Regions from separate parts of the Allobosea sp. FG18 genome, predicted to be linked through region 3. Evidence: predicted binding sites of a transcription regulator. Region 3 holds the regulator's gene; each other region holds the start of a gene.
The links. The regulator HrcA, encoded in region 3, represses chaperone genes, less so after heat shock. The targets are predictions, from matches to a motif close to GTTAGCACTCNCNNNNNGNGAGTGCTAAC.
Positions count from the first base shown of each region.

Region 1: the regulator HrcA is predicted to act here: its motif matches at 2,870-2,898, upstream of groES (co-chaperone GroES).
Region 2: the regulator HrcA is predicted to act here: its motif matches at 3,003-3,031, upstream of groES (co-chaperone GroES).

Region 1 covers NZ_JBMDKB010000014.1:3,947-9,420, reverse strand. The annotation lists gene phnD (phosphate/phosphite/phosphonate ABC transporter substrate-binding protein) at 1-607, opposite strand, end outside; gene groL (chaperonin GroEL) at 827-2,464, opposite strand; gene groES (co-chaperone GroES) at 2,519-2,806, opposite strand; gene ACODTJ_RS16065 (MarR family winged helix-turn-helix transcriptional regulator) at 3,036-3,491, shown strand; gene ACODTJ_RS16060 (PaaI family thioesterase) at 3,561-4,043, shown strand; gene ACODTJ_RS16055 (DUF1801 domain-containing protein) at 4,106-4,534, shown strand; gene ACODTJ_RS16050 (DMT family transporter) at 4,521-5,363, opposite strand; gene ACODTJ_RS16045 (GNAT family N-acetyltransferase) at 5,360-5,474, opposite strand, start outside.
Region 2 covers NZ_JBMDKB010000032.1:26,664-32,137, reverse strand. The annotation lists gene ACODTJ_RS26065 (lipocalin family protein) at 398-952, shown strand; gene ACODTJ_RS26060 (SDR family NAD(P)-dependent oxidoreductase) at 1,012-1,728, opposite strand; gene ACODTJ_RS26055 (DUF982 domain-containing protein) at 2,171-2,464, opposite strand; gene ACODTJ_RS26050 (usg protein) at 2,639-2,908, opposite strand; gene groES (co-chaperone GroES) at 3,170-3,484, shown strand; gene groL (chaperonin GroEL) at 3,540-5,165, shown strand; gene ACODTJ_RS26035 (hypothetical protein) at 5,257-5,457, shown strand.
Region 3 covers NZ_JBMDKB010000009.1:62,551-68,024, forward strand. The annotation lists gene ACODTJ_RS11990 (helix-turn-helix domain-containing protein) at 125-724, shown strand; gene ACODTJ_RS11995 (GNAT family N-acetyltransferase) at 721-1,257, shown strand; gene ACODTJ_RS12000 (DUF3297 family protein) at 1,404-1,652, opposite strand; gene hrcA (heat-inducible transcriptional repressor HrcA) at 1,741-2,826, opposite strand; gene rph (ribonuclease PH) at 2,970-3,686, shown strand; gene rdgB (RdgB/HAM1 family non-canonical purine NTP pyrophosphatase) at 3,821-4,468, shown strand; gene hemW (radical SAM family heme chaperone HemW) at 4,465-5,474, shown strand, end outside.

The DNA.
Region 1 (5,474 bases), on a different contig from region 3:
TTGTCTGGTGGGTCGCGACGATGTCGAACTGGCCGCGCACCAGCGCCAGCACCGAATTGTCATGGCCGCCGGAGAAGACCGTGCCGCTGAAATGGGTTTTCGGGTCGATGCCCTGCTTGCGCAGGAAATAGGAGGGGAAGGCGTAGCCGGAGGTCGAGTTCGGGTCGGCGAAGGCCATCACCTTGCCCTTGAGATCCGCAAGGCTCCGGTAGGGGCTCTCCGACCGCACCAGCAACACGGAATAATAGCCTTCCTGCCCGTGGTTATCGACGTCGCGCAGCAGCGGCTGGAGCTTGTCGCCGAGCACGCGGCGCCCGAGCGCGTAGACCGCCGGTCCGAAGCGGGCGAAATCGACCTGGTCGGCCCGCATTGCTTCGACGAGGCCGGCATAGTCCGAAACCCGGAAGAAGCGCACGGGCACGCCGAGCCGCTGCGTGAGGTAATCGACCATCGGCTGGGTGCGGGCGATGGCGCCGGCCTCGTTCTCGGCGGAGGAGACGCCGAAGCGAACCTCCTTGATGCTCCGCCGCCAGTCCGAAGCCTGCGCGAAGGCGGGGGCGATGCTGCCGGCGGCGAGGCCGGCGAGAACGGAACGGCGTGTCGGCATGACTGTCTCCGCGCGACGGGGAACGAGATCGCGCCTCAATGAGCTGCGGTGACGACGGCTGGATGGCGGGCGGATGACAGTGCCGTGAAACGAGAAAAGGCCCGGCTTGCGCCGGGCCTTTCGTAGGCTTGGTAGGAGGCTGGATCAGAAGTCCATGCCGCCCCCGAAACCGGGCTTGCCCTGTTTCGGAATTCAGACGCTTTGGGCGTCTGGACTTCCTCAGAAGTCCATGCCGCCCATGCCGCCGCCGCCCATCGGGGGCATCGGGGCGTCCTTCTTCGGCAGGTCAGCGACCATCGCCTCGGTGGTGATCAGCAGGCCAGCGATCGAAGCCGCGTCCTGGATCGCCGTGCGGACGACCTTGGTCGGGTCGATGATGCCGGCCTTGACCAGATCGCCGTACTCGCCGGTCTGGGCGTTGTAGCCGAAGGTGTATTCCTTCGACTCGAGCAGCTTGCCGACCACGACCGCGCCGTCATCGCCGGCGTTGTCGACGATCTGACGGGCCGGAGCGGCGATCGCCTTGCGGACGATCTCGACGCCGGTCTTCTGGTCGTCGTTCTGGGTCTTGATGCCCTTGACCGAGGACAGGGCGCGCAGGAGCGCAACGCCACCGCCCGGAAGGATGCCTTCTTCCACCGCAGCGCGGGTGGCGTTCAGGGCGTCGTCGACGCGGTCCTTCTTCTCCTTGACCTCGACCTCGGTCGCGCCGCCGACGCGGATGACCGCGACGCCGCCGGCGAGCTTGGCCAGGCGCTCCTGGAGCTTCTCACGGTCGTAGTCCGAGGAGGTCTCCTCGATCTGGGCCTTGATCTGACCGACGCGAGCCTCGATGTCCTTCTTCTTGCCGGCGCCGTCGATGATCGTGGTGTTCTCCTTCTCGATGCGCACGCGCTTGGCGCGGCCGAGCATGTTGAGCGTCACGGTCTCGAGCTTGATGCCGAGGTCTTCCGAGATCATCTGGCCGGCGGTCAGGATCGAGATGTCCTCGAGCATGGCCTTGCGGCGATCACCGAAGCCCGGAGCCTTGACGGCCGCGACCTTCAGGCCGCCACGGAGCTTGTTGACGACGAGCGTGGCCAGAGCCTCGCCCTCGACGTCCTCGGCGATGATGAGGAGCGGCTTGCCGGTCTGAACGACGGCCTCGAGGATCGGCAGCATCGCCTGCAGCGAGGACAGCTTCTTCTCGAAGACGAGGATGTAGGGGTCGTCCAGCTCCGCGATCATCTTCTCGGAGTTGGTGATGAAGTACGGCGAGAGGTAGCCGCGGTCGAACTGCATGCCCTCGACGACGTCGAGCTCGGTGTCGGCGGTCTTGGCTTCCTCGACGGTGATGACACCCTCGTTGCCGACCTTCTGCATGGCCTTCGAGATCATCTCGCCGACCGACGAGTCGCCGTTGGCCGAGATGGTGCCGACCTGCGCGACTTCCGCGTTCGAGGTGACCTTCTTCGAGTTCTTCTTGAGGTCGGCGACGATGGCCTCGACGGCCAGATCGATGCCGCGCTTCAGGTCCATCGGGTTCATGCCGGCCGCAACCGACTTGGCGCCTTCACGGACGATCGCCTGGGCGAGAACGGTGGCGGTGGTGGTGCCGTCGCCGGCATGGTCGTTCTGGCGCGAAGCGACTTCGCGGACCATCTGGGCGCCCATGTTCTCGAACTTGTCGGAAAGCTCGATCTCCTTGGCGACGGTGACGCCGTCCTTGGTGATGCGCGGAGCGCCGAACGACTTCTCGATCACGACGTTGCGGCCCTTCGGACCCAGCGTGACCTTCACGGCATTGGCGAGGACATCCACGCCGCGCAGCATCTTGTCGCGGGCTTCAGTGCCGAATTTGACGTCTTTGGCAGCCATGAGAGCTACTCCTTGGACTGGAATTGGGAAGGTAGGAAAGCGGTCAGGCGGCTATCAGCCGACGACGCCCATGATGTCGGATTCCTTCATGATCAGGAGATCCTGGCCATCGATCTTGACCTCGGTGCCCGACCACTTGCCGAACAGGACGCGGTCGCCCTTCTTGACGTCGAGAGCGACGAGCTTGCCGGCTTCGTCACGCGCGCCGGAACCGACGGCGATGACCTCGCCCTCCTGGGGCTTTTCCTTGGCGGTCTCGGGGATGATGATGCCACCCTTGGTCTTTTCCTCGCTGTCGAGGCGGCGGACCACGACGCGGTCATGCAAAGGACGGAACTTCATGGTTCTGTCTTCCTCTCGGTCTTATTCGTTTCGGGGGCCGCTGAAGGGCTCCCGGGGGAGGCTGTTAGCAGTCACCAAGTGAGAGTGCTAACAGATGCCAGCGGAGATAGGCGCGGGGGTACGGAGAGTCAAGGAAGCACCCGGCGATAAAGTGAACGGCGGCGGATGCGGTGTTGCAGGTCGCTTCAGGCCTGCTGGCAGCAGCGCTTGAACACGCTAACATGGCGGAATGACGACGCCCTCGCCCGACCCGCGCCTCGACGCCATCGCCCGCTCCTGCGTGGCGCTGCACGTCCGCATGACCGCACGCGCCGTGACGCGGGCCTATGACGAGGCGATGCGCCCGAGCGGTCTCAAGATCACGCAGTTCGTGCTGCTCTCGGCGCTCTCAACCGGGCAATGGAAATCGGTCACGGAGTTGGCTGAACGCTTCGCGCTGGAGCGAACCTCGCTGACGCGCAACCTCCAGCTTCTCGCGGCCGAGGGCATGGTCGAACCGGTGGAGTGTCGCGGCCGGGCCTCGGTCTATGCGGTGACGGAGAAGGGCAGGGCTGCGATCGAGGCCGCGATCCCGTACTGGCGGATGGCGCAGGACAAGATCGAGGGCGGCTTCGGCGAGGAGCGCTGGCGTGAGACCCGCGACGGCCTCAAGGCCTTGCGCCGGGCCGCGCGCGGCGAGCGCTGAAGTCACGAAGGCTGGTTGACCACCGCTCGTTCATATCTCTATCGTGCAGATACACGAATGGAGATCGGCATGAAGCGCGCGGTTGGGGTGGTGTCTCGCGAGGAACTCGTCGCGGGTGATGGCTTGAGCTTCTTGCGCGGGATCATCGCCGGCACCAATCCGGCGCCGCCCTTCGCCGACGCCATGGATTTCGAGCTGGTCGAGGCCGATGAGGGCAGAGTGGTCTTCGTCGGGACGCCATCGCCGCGCTTCTTCAACCCGCTCGGCACGATCCATGGCGGCTGGACGGCGACGATCCTCGATTCCGCCATGGCCTGCGCCGCCCATGCCACGCTGAAGCCGGGCGAGGGCTACACCACGCTGGAGATGAAGCTGAACTATGTCCGCCCGGTCATGCCGGATAGCGGCCCGGTGCGCTGCGAGGGCAAGCTCATCCATCGCGGCAATACGGTGGTCACGACGGAGGGCAAGCTGGTCGATGCGCGCGGCAAGCTGCTCGCGCATGGCACCGAGACCTGCCTGGTGCTGCCGGGCAAGCGCGCAGAGGGCTGAGCGGCCACTGGGCTGCCTCCTGCCGTCGCGCTATTGGAGAATGGTCTCCTAGGAGCTGCCCGATGCCCGTCGTTCCGTTCCATGCCCCGGATGTCGAGGCGCGGTATCAGTCCTTTCCGGCACCACTGCGCGGTCCGCTGCTCGATCTGCGCCAGCGCATCTTCGGCGTTGCAGCCGCGACGCCCGCAATTGGCGCTCTCGCCGAAACCCTGAAATGGAACGAGCCGGCCTATCATCCCGTCAGGCCGCGGATCGGCACGACGATCCGCCTCGGTCCGCTGCGGAACGAGCCTGAGGCCTACGCGCTCTTCGTTCATTGCCAGACCAGCTTGGCGGACACCTTCCGGCAGCTCTATCCCGACCTCTTGCAGGTGGACGGCGAGCGGGCACTGGTCTTCCGTCTGGGCGAGCCTGTGCCGGCCGAGGCCCTCGACCACTGCATCGCGCTCGCGCTGACCTATCACCTCAAGGGCGAAATCAGCGCCGGCTGACGGCGATGGCGCCCGCGACGATCAGCAATGCGCCGAGATAGGTCGTGTAGAGCGGCACCTCGCCGAACACGAAGAAGCCGAGCAGGCTCGCCCAGATCAGCGCCGTGTACTCGATCGGGGCCAGGCGCGAGGCAGCGGCGCGCGCATAGGCCGAGGTCAGCGTGAGGTGGCCTGCAACGCCCAATGCTCCCGCGAAGAGATAGGCCGCGAGATCCGCCAGTGTCATCGGCACGAAGGCAAGCGCTGCCGGGATGGCGAGACACACCGCCGGCCCGACATTCTGGAAGGCGACGATGACGGTCGGATGCTCCCTGACCGCGATGCGCCGGAGTAGGATCAGGTTGAAGGCATAGCTGACCGCCGAGAACAGCGCGGCCGCGACGCCGAGCCCGGCGCCGCTGACATGGCCCTGCAGCCGCGGCCAGACCATCACCAGCATGCCGGCGATCCCGAAGCCGAGGGCCTGCAGGATGCGCCTGTCGATCTTCTCCTTGAGCAGCAGCCCGCCGAGCAGCGCGACGAAGACCGGTGCGAGGAAGGAGAGGGTCAAGGCCTCCGCCAGCGGCAGCACCGAGACCGAATAGAAGAAGCTGCCGGCGGTGACCACGACCAGCGGGACCCGCGCGAGATTGCCGACGAGGCTGGCCTGCGTCGGTCGCGGCGGCCGGGCGATGGCGAGCACGATGAGCGCGCAGATGCCGCCCATCAGGAAGCGCATGAACAGCGCCACGATGAAGGGGTGCTGCTGCATCTGGCCCTTGATCACCCCGTCCATGGCGGTGAGCAGGGCGATGCCGAGTGCGGCCCGGAGGGCTACGGAGAGGGTCATGAGCCGCGAAGCGACTTGCGGAAATGATACTCCCAGCTTTCCGAGACATCGCCCAGATAGCGCTCGCCCGGCCAGCGCGCGAAGCCGAGCTTCTCGTAGAAGCGATGGCCA
Region 2 (5,474 bases), on a different contig from region 3:
GCCGTGAGCGCTGCCTGCTTGTCGGAAGCATCCTTGGCCATCCGCAGTCCGCGCTGCCTGAACGTGTTGTCTGCACGCTGCTGGATCAGCCTCTCCGTCTCGGAGATAATCCTGGCGTCGGAGCCCGGTGTCCATGTCGCCGCCATTCACGATTGCCGAGCGGGAAACGTCGAGGTGACGATACACACTCTCGAGGACAAGCCGCTCGGGCGGGGTTGGATCATACCCGGAGCGACTTCCGGAGGATCTCCGCCGGCCAAGATTTGTTCGGCCCAGTTGACCACCTGCAGCTGACGCTCCCTTACGAGACCGGCCGGCAGTGATCCGCGGCACGGTTTTGCGCGTAACGTCTCTGGCGCGCCGCGGGAGACGGCCGCCCGTCGCCAGGGAGGCCGCCATGAAATCGATCCTGCTCACTGCCGTCGCCACCGTTTCGCTGGCCGGATGCGTGGGAAACTCGATAACTCACACGCAGCAGGCGCCCGAGCCGCGAAAGCGGGTCGACGTTCAGCGCTTCTACACGGGGACTTGGCGCGAGATCGCTCGACGCCCCATGACAATCACGGATGGCTGCGTCGCCGGCGCGACGGAATATGGGCCAGACCGCGCCGGCGGCATCCAGGTCCTCGATTCCTGTCGGATGGGCAGCCCGCGCGGCGAACTCAAGACCGTCGGCGGACCCGGCACGATCCTCGATCCCGGCTTTAACGCCAAGCTTAGGGTCGACTATAAGCTTTACGGCTTTGTGCCGGTTCAGCGGGAGTACTGGGTACTCGACCGGGCCGACGACTACAGCTGGTTCATCTCGGCTGATCCGACATTGCGTGACCTCTATATCTTCACGCGCGATCCGGAGATCGGCCCCACACAGCGCAAGCGGCTGGTCGCGCGTGCGGCCGCGCTGGGCTACGATGTCAGCAAGCTCGAATTCCCCGAGCAGCCGCGCCGTTGAGCCTCACGGGATTGCGCCCTGTATTGAGATCGACGTCGGTCGTTTGCCCGAACCCGGTCTCAATATGGGATGTGCGATCCATCCCATGCCAACAATGCACCAGATTGCTCGACAGCCGCGAGGTCGAGAACCTTGAGCAGGTTCGACGCCGCATCGTCAGTTACGAACAATCCGGCACGCGTTTCGTCGCTCCGGAATGGCCCCGAGAGAGTCGTCGCCACCGTGCCGGGATGGAGTGCTAGCGCTATAGCATCGGGATGCGTTCGCTTGAGCTCGACGGCAAGCGTGCGGATCACCTGATTGAGCGCGGCCTTCGAGGCGCGATATGAATACCAGCCGCCGAGCCGGTTATCCTCGATCGACCCTAAGCGGGCGGACAGGACGGCGAAAACCGATCGCCCCCGTCGCGGCAGCAGCGGAACGTAATGTTTGGCGACAATGGCAGGGCCGATGGTGTTGACCGCAAAGAGCCTGGCCATTGCGACGGGGTCTATCGTCTTCAAAGCCTTTTCCGGACGAATATTGGTGTCGTGCAGAAGGCCGCTCGCAACGATCACGAGGCCGACCGGCTCCTCCGTGCCGATCGTTCCAGCGACGCGTTCGGCACTTGCCTCGTCGGCGATATCCGCGATGTGAAACCGGATTGACCCACGATCCGCGCTCGGCGTCCGTGATATCGCGTGAACGGCAGGGTATCGGCTCGACCCGGCCACCTGTTCGGCAAGCGCTCCGCCAATCCCACCGGAGGCACCGATAATCACCGCAGCATTTGGCATGTGCGGATCCTTCTGGCCTGATTTGCCCGGACGACTTTACCCTTCGAACGGAGAATCACCGGCCGCCTCGCAGGGTGCGCCACGATAGCGCCAGAGTTGCGGCCCGATGCCCGTCACTTCGAAAGGCCCGAATACTTTCCGCGAGATAGCGCAGAGAAGTTCGGCGCTTCATAGGTGGCGAGACTAGCCACCAGATCGCTCCCGCGCTCAATAACGTTCGCGCATCACAGGCCCATCCGAGGGCCTTGGCAGCTCGACCGCTCCCGCTCGGAGCGTTCTGTGCGAGCGCCCGCACGAATCTCTTCTCGCATTTGCTGACGTCCAGGCGGATGCGAGGCAAGCGAAACAACAGCACTCTCTCGCTCCGAAACATTCATATCCTTTGAATGGCGCCTTCGCCTCAAAGACGCCCGGCGCCGCTGGTGCGGCGCCGGGCTTTAGGTCAGGCGTGGCCGCGCGAGCCTTCCTTGCGGCTGCTGGCGAACGCGGCCACGTCGGGCGCAAGGAGATCATGCTTTTCCGCCCAGGACGCGAACAGGCCGCGCGCCGTGTCTGGTTCGATCTCGCCGCGGATCGCCGCCAGGCAGGCTTTCAGCGCAAAGCCGTGGACCGGATCGCGCCTGCTCTCCGGCCAGTCGGCCAAGAACATGTAGGCCTCCATTGCGGACGCGATCGCCGCCGGATGCCCAAGACCGGTCAGGATCACGACCGGCCTCTCGAAGTCGTCTGATGTCATCATGCAGTCCTCCCGCGGCGGGGAGCGATTGCCAACGTTGCCATAGCCATATCCTCCTGGAAGCAACATGGATCCGGTTTGGTTGATCGCCGCGTCGAGCGCGCTGTCGCTGTCGGCGGCTGCTATGATTTTGGGATATGTTCTCTTCGGATCAAGGCCTCCAAAGCATCGACGTCACTGGAGCCGGAACTCGCCGCTGACCGCGCTGAGGTCGGCCGGACCGATCAGGTCCTTGTGAGCGACGGTGATGCGGAACAGCTTGCCGTCGAGCTTGGCCTGCCAGAAGGCGAGGAACTTGTTGAGCTCGGGAAAGCGCGGAGCGAGGTCGTAATCCTGCCAGACGTATTCCTGCAGGATCGATGGGTGGTCGGGCAGGCGGTAGAGGATACCGGCGGTGGTCAATCCGTAGCCAGCGATCTGGCGGGCGAAGTCCGTCGAAGCCATTCCTTTCAGCTCCCTGGTTTCACTGCGCCGATGGCAGCGGATTCTCAACGCTCTGGCAAGATGATAGGTTGCGTTTGTGCTGCTTTTTCAGCCTGTTAGCACTCGATCAAAAAAAGTGCTGCCGACCTCTTGAAGGCAAAAATCGGGCAACCCAAATCTTCGCGCGGGCACGGCGCCTCAGGGCGCGCGGAACCTCGCCGCAAGACCTGAACAGGGCCGGCCCGCTTTGACATGTGACCGACATGGAAACTGGAGGAACTCATGAAGTTTCGGCCACTGCATGACCGCGTCGTCGTGAAGCGCATCGACGCCGAGGAGAAGACCAAGGGCGGGATCATCATTCCCGATACCGCCAAGGAAAAGCCGCAGGAGGGCGAGGTCGTCGCCGTCGGCGCCGGCGCGCGCGACGAGACCGGCAAGCTCGTGCCGCCCGACGTTAAGGTCGGCGACCGCGTGCTCTTCGGCAAATGGAGCGGCACCGAGGTCAAGATCGACGGCCAGGATCTCCTGATCATGAAGGAGACCGACATCATGGGCGTCGTCGAGACGACTGCCGCCCTCAAGAAGGCCGCCTGACGGGGCCTCATCCATACATCAACCTGAAACCTCAAGTCTGAAGGAGTGAGGAATCATGGCTGCGAAGGACGTGAAGTTTTCGCAGGACGCGCGTGAGCGGATGCTGCGCGGCGTCGATACGCTGGCGAATGCGGTGAAGGTCACGCTGGGCCCGAAGGGCCGCAACGTCGTGATCGAGAAGTCGTTCGGTGCGCCCCGCATCACCAAGGACGGCGTCACCGTCGCCAAGGAGATCGAACTTTCCGACAAGTTCGAGAACATGGGCGCCCAGATGGTCCGCGAGGTGGCCTCGAAGCAGAACGACGCCGCCGGTGACGGCACCACGACCGCGACCGTACTCGCCCAGGCGATCGTTCGGGAAGGCGCCAAGGCGGTGGCCGCCGGCATGAACCCGATGGACCTGAAGCGTGGCATCGACCTCGCCGTCGAAGCGGTGACAAAGTCGCTCGGCGAGCATTCCAAGACCATAACCGGCTCGGAGGAGGTCGCGCAGGTCGGCACCATCTCGGCCAATGGCGATCGCACGATCGGCGAGATGATCGCCGAGGCGATGAAGAAGGTCGGCAACGAGGGCGTCATCACCGTCGAGGAAGCCAAGACCGCCGAGACCGAGCTCGATGTCGTCGAGGGCATGCAGTTCGACCGCGGCTACCTGTCTCCCTATTTCGTGACCAACTCCGAGAAGATGGTCGCGGAGCTCGAAGACCCCTACATCCTGATCCACGAGAAGAAGCTCTCGGGCCTCCAGACGATGCTGCCGTTGCTGGAAGCGGTCGTGCAGACTGGAAAACCGCTGCTGATCGTGGCGGAGGATGTCGAGGGCGAGGCTCTCGCCACGCTCGTCGTCAACAAGCTCCGTGGCGGTCTGAAGATCGCGGCCGTCAAGGCTCCGGGCTTTGGTGATCGCCGCAAGGCCATGATGGAGGACATCGCGATCCTGACCGGCGGCACCGCGATCAGCGAGGATCTCGGCATCAAGCTGGAAACCGTCACGCTCGACATGCTCGGCCGCGCCAAGAAGGTCCGGATCGAGAAGGAGAACACCACCATCGTCGATGGCGCTGGCGCGAAGGCCGAGATCGACGCCCGGGTCGCGCAGATCAAGGCGCAGATCGAGGAAACCACCTCGGATTACGACCGCGAGAAGCTGCAGGAGCGTCTGGCCAAGCTCGCCGGCGGCGTCGCGGTGATCCGCGTCGGTGGGGCGACGGAGGTCGAGGTCAAGGAGAAGAAGGACCGCGTCGACGATGCCCTGAACGCCACCCGCGCAGCGGTCGAGGAGGGCATCCTGCCGGGCGGCGGCGTCGCCCTGCTGCGCGCGGTTAAGGCGCTCGAAGGGCTGGTGCCCGGCAATGACGACCAGAAGACCGGCGTCGAGATCGTCCGCAAGGCGATCACCGCGCCTGCCCGCCAGATCGTCGAGAATGCCGGCGGCGACGGCGCGGTCGTGGTCGGCAAGCTGCTGGAGTCGCAGGACTACGCCTGGGGCTACAACGCCCAGACAGGCGAGTACGGCGATCTGGTCAAGGCCGGCATTATCGACCCGACCAAGGTCGTGCGCACGGCAATCCAGGACGCGGCGTCGGTCGCGGGCCTGCTGATCACCACCGAGGCAATGATCGCCGAGGCGCCGAAGAAGGACCCGGCACCGGCCATGCCCGCCGGCGGCATGGACTATTGAGCATCGGGGGTGCCGCGGTTTCCGCGGCGCCCCCTCTCAGGATCCCAACCGCACACGCTATGCCTAGGGGAACGCTATGCCCCTTTCCTCATTGACCGATCCCATCGATCTGGCCCGTGCCGAAGCTGCTCTTGAAAAGGCATGGGCGGAACTCAAGCCGTCGCTTTCGGCGGGCTCTGACGAGCTGGAGCGAAACAACCTCGCCTATATCGTGGCTTCGCTGGTTCCGCTGGCGCTAGACGAGGACGATCTCGCACTGCGTGCGATCGACCGGTTTCGCGAGAAGGCCTAGGCGAGAAGCCGCAAAAA
Region 3 (5,474 bases):
ACGAAGGTTCCGGCATGGATCCCGGATCGGCGCCGCTTCACGGCTTGTCCGGGATGACGGCGGAGAGTTTCGAAATCTCCAAATGCAACTTGCAAATTCCAATATCTGAGAATTATTCTCAGCCATGGAGTTCGACCACGATACCGAGATCGACCGCATGCTCGGGCAGCGCCTCAAGGCTGCCCGCCAGCGCCATGGCCTGACGCTCGACGTGCTTGCCGAGCGCAGCGGTGTCAGCCGAGCGATGATCTCCCGCGTCGAGCGCGGCGAATCGAGCCCGACCGCGGCGCTGCTGGTCCGGCTCGGCTCCGGGCTCGGCCTCTCGCTCTCCGCCCTTCTGGAAGAGAATGCAGGAAGCGGGCCGCTGGCGCGCCACGACGCCCAGCCGGTCTGGCGCGATCCGGCGAGCGGATACCTGCGCCGCAACATTTCGCCGCGTGGAACGGGGTCGGGCTTCGAGATCGTCGAGGTGGAGCTTCCGGCCGGAGCCGAGGTGAGGCTCGACAATGCGACCGGTGCGGCCGCGCTCGACCAGCAGATCTGGGTGCTGCGCGGCCGGCTCGACCTCACCGTCGAAGGCCTCCGCCACGAGCTCGTCGAGGGCGACTGCCTGCAGATGCATCTGCGCGGCCCGATCATCTACCGCAATCCGGGCGATGCGCCCGTCCGTTACGCCGTCATCCTCGCCGCCAGAAGCGGCGCCTTTCCGGGACATATCGCATGAACGCGACCAGCCTCGCCGTCTCCATCGACACGCTCGATGCCAAGGCTGCCGAGGCGGCCATCCCGGCGCTGGCGGAAATCCTGCGCGACAGCGTCGCCAACGGCGCCTCGGTCGGCTTCATGAACTGGAATATGGCCGCCGATTACGAGCGCTTCTGGCGCGATGTCGCGGCAGGCGTCGCGAGCGGGCAGATCATCCTGCTGGCTGCGCGAAACGGCGACGGCCTCGTCGGCACCGCCCAGCTCCACCTGATCGGCAAGCCGAACCAGCCGCACCGCGCCGAGATCGCCAAGGTGCTGGTGCATTCGCGTGCGCGCCGGCAAGGCATCGGCGAGGCGCTGATGCAACGCGCCGAGGCGATCGCGCGGGAGAAGGGCCGCGACCTGCTGGTGCTCGACACGGACGAACACGGCGCGGCGCGGCGGCTTTATAACCGGCTGGGCTGGACCGAGGCCGGCACCATCCCGCGTTATGCGCTGATGCCTGATGGAGCCGATTGCGGCTCGACGTTCTTCTACAAGAGCCTGGCTTGAGCCACCGTTGTCATTCCGGGGCACGCCGCAGGCGTGAACCCGGAACCCACGACTGGGTGAGGCATTTGACATCCCACGACTAGCGGCTCGCCCAGTCGTGGTTTCCGGGCTCTTCGCTACGCGAAGCCCCGGAATGACAAGAAGGCTCAGCCCTCGGCGTTGCCGCGGACATAAGGCTCGACCGGGCCTTTGAGCGTGATCGTCATCGGACGGCCGAAGCGGTCCTTGGCGGTGCCGGCGGCGACCTTCACCCAGCCTTCGGAGACGCAATATTCCTCGACATTGGTCTTCTCGACGCCCTTGAAGCGGATGCCGATGTCACGGGCCAGCACCTCTTCATTGTAGAAGGGGCTCTCGGGATTGACGGAAAGACGGTCGGGAAGCTGCTCGGACATGGCTCGCACCTGAATTGCGGAAAGGGATGATTTGCCCGCTCGATAGCCGCTTCCGCCCGCAAAGCCAACTCAGGGCCTCGAGGCTGGCCTAGCGGCTGCCGTCGAGCAGGCGGCCGACGACCTTGGCGGTGTAGTCGACCATCGGGACGATGCGAGCATAGTTCAGGCGCGTCGGGCCGATAATGCTGACGACGCCGACGATGCGCTGCTCGGCGTCGCGGAAGGGCGCGGCGACCATCGATGACCCCGACATCGAGAACAGCTTGTTCTCCGAGCCGATGAAGATGCGCACACCGTCGCCATCCTCGGCCCGGGTCAAGAGGTCGATGACGTCGGTCTGCGTCTCCAGATCGCCGAAGAGCATGCGGATGCGCTCGAGGTCCTCCTGCGCCCGGAGATCGTCGAGCAGGTTGGCCTGGCCGCGCACGATGAGATGGCGGTCGCTGCCGGGGCCGGCCTGGGTCGCGATGCCGCTTTCGACGAGGCGGGCCGTCAGCACGTCGAGCTCGCGCTCCATCAGTTCGCGCTGCCCGCCGATCTCGCCGCGCAGTTCGGCCAGCGTCTTGCCGAGGATACGGGCGTTGAGGAAATTCGCGGCCTCGCTCAGGGCCGAGGCCGGGAGGCCGGGCGGCAAAGCCAGCAGACGGTTCTCCACCGTGCCGTCCTCCGAGACCAGCACGACGAGCGCGCGAGCAGGGTCGAGCCGGACGAACTCGATATGCTTCAGCCGGACATCGGCCTTGGTGGTGACGACGACGCCGGCGCCGCGCGACAGGCCAGAGAGCAGGGCCGAGGCTTCCGTGAGGGTCTGGTCGAGATTGCGGTTGCTGGCAGCGACCCTGATCTGCGCTTCGATGCGCGAGCGCTCCTCGGTCGTGAGGTTGCCGACCTCCATCATCGCATCGACGAAGAAGCGCAGGCCTCTCTCAGTTGGCAGGCGTCCGGCGGAGGTATGCGGCGCGTAGATCAGCCCGGCCATTTCGAGGTCGGTCATGACATTGCGCACCGTCGCGGGCGACAGCGCCCTCGGCAGCAGGCGCGCGATATTGCGCGAGCCGACGGGCTCCCCCGTCGTCAGATAGCCGTCGACGATCTGGCGAAAAATCTCGCGCGAGCGCTGGTCGGTCTCGACCAGGCTGCTCATCGTCTCGAGGCGGGGCGTATGGGCGCTCATGAACCTTTTCAGACGAACCGTCGTTCTCGTCCTATTGTCGTCATGCAAGGCGCGGGGATCAAGGGGCAGAACCGCTCCGCGCCTTGCCGCGCGCGGCGCAAACGCCTACAAGCCGCCACTTCCCCGCAAGACAGGAATATTTCATGCGACCCTCCAAACGCGCCGCCGACGAGATGCGCAAGGTCACGCTCGAACGCGGCGTGGTGCGCTATGCCGAGGGTTCCTGCATGGTGACGTTCGGCGAGACCAAGGTGCTCTGCGCCGCGACCGTCGAGGAAAAGGGGCCGCCGTGGCTGCGCGGCACCGGCAAGGGCTGGGTCACCGCCGAATACTCGATGCTGCCGCGCGCCACGCATGAGCGCACGCGCCGCGAGGTCACCTCCGGCAAGCCCTCCGGCCGCACGCAGGAAATCCAGCGCCTGATCGGCCGTTCGCTTCGTGCCGTGGTCGACCTGACCGCGATCGGCGAGCGCCAGATCGTCGTGGATTGCGACGTGCTCCAGGCCGATGGCGGCACCCGCACGGCCTCGATCACCGGTGCCTGGGTCGCGCTGCACGACGCGCTGAAATGGATGGAAGGGCGCGGCCTGCTCAAGGGCACCAACCCGCTCAAGGACCATGTCGCCGCGATCTCCTGCGGCATCGTCGCCGGCAACCCGGTGATCGATCTCGACTATGTCGAGGATTCCGGCGCGCAGACAGACGCGAACTTCGTCATCACCGGCTCCGGCGGCATCGTCGAGGTGCAGGGCACCGCCGAAGGCGCGCCCTTCTCCGAGGAGGAGCTTTTGTCGCTGCTGAAGCTCGCCAAGGGCGGCGTCTCCCAGCTCGTCACACTGCAGAAGGCGGCGGTGGCGTAGTCATCGTCATAGAACACGGCGTCATCCCGGACGCAGCGAAGCGGAGATCCGGGATCCATTGTAGAGTGCGACGCTCTTCGATGGATCCCGGGTCAAGCCCGGGATGACGGCGTGGTTCCAGAGGATAAGAAGAGATGTCGGAGCACCGCCTCCTCACCGGCAAGCTCGTGATCGCGACCCATAACCAGGGCAAGTTGCGCGAGATGCGCGACCTGCTGGCGCCCTACGGCATCGAGCTCGTCTCGGCCGGGGAACTCGGCCTGCCCGAGCCGGTCGAGGACGGCACCATGTTCTCGGAGAACGCGGCGATCAAGGCTGTCGCCGCGGCAAGCGCCAGCGGGCTGCCGGCGCTCTCCGACGACTCAGGCATCTGCATCGACGCGCTCGACGGCGCTCCGGGCCTGTTCTCTGCCAACTGGGCGGGACCGGGCAAGGATTTCGCCCCGGCGATCGGGCGGGTGCAGATGGAACTCGCCAAGCGCGGCGCGATCACGCCGGAGAAACGCAAGGCGCATTTCGTCTCGGCCCTGGTGATCGCCTGGCCGGACGGCCATCAGGAGCTGTTCGAAGGCCGCGTCTTCGGCACGGTGACCGAGCAGGCGCGGGGCCTCGGCGGCTTCGGCTATGACCCGATCTTCCTGCCGGACGGGTATGAGAAGACCTTCGGCGAGATGTCGGCTGAAGAGAAGCACGGCATTCCGGCCGATGGCTCGCCCGGTCTGTCGCATCGCGCGCGCGCCTTCCATGTGCTCGCCGCGACCTGCCTGAGGAAGCCCTCTTGAGCGCCCCGGCCGCCCTCACGGAGCGGCCAACGCTCCTGCATCCGACCGCGGATGCGGGCTTCGCCGTCTATGTGCACTGGCCGTTCTGCCTGGCCAAATGCCCCTATTGCGACTTCAACAGCCATGTGCGGCTGCAGCCGCCGGACCAGCAGCGCTATATCGCCGCCTTCCGCCGCGAGATCGCGCACCGGGCCGCGCTGGTGCCGGGCCGCACGGTGTCCTCGATCTTCTTCGGTGGCGGCACGCCCTCGCTGATGGAGGGCCGCACGGTCGGCGCGATCCTCGACGCCATCGGCGAGCATTGGGCTGTCGACCCCAATTGCGAGGTCTCGCTGGAGGCCAATCCGACCAGCGTCGAGGCCGGGCGCTTCCGCGATTTCCGGGCGGCCGGCGTCAACCGCGTCTCGCTCGGGGTGCAGGCGCTGAACGATGCCGATCTCAAGGCGCTCGGCCGGATGCATTCGGCCGAGGAGGCGCTCGCCGCCGTCGCGATCGCGCGCCAGTATTTCGAGCGCTACTCCTTCGACCTGATCTATGCCCGCTCGCCCTTGCAGACGCCCGCCCTGTGGCGCGCCGAGCTGGAGCTGGCGATCAGCCATGCGGCCGAACATCTCTCGCTCTACCAGCTGACGATCGAGCCCGGCACCGCCTTCGAACGGCTGTTCCGTTCCGGCAAGCTCGCCATTCCCGACCATGATGCGGGCGCTGCGCTCTACGAGACGACGCAGGAGATCACGGCCAGGCACGGGATGCCGGTCTACGAGATCTCGAACCATGCCCGGCCGGGGGCAGAGTGCCGGCACAACCTCGTCTATTGGCACTATGGCGAGTACGCCGGAATCGGCCCCGGCGCCCATGGCAGGCTGGTGACGGCGCAGGGCCGCATGGCACATTCGACCGAGAAGCGACCGGAGATCTGGCTGGAGCGGGTAGAGGCCGAGGGCCATGCGCTGGTCGAGGACGAGCGACTATCCGAGGAAGCGCAGGGCGACGAATACCTGCTGAT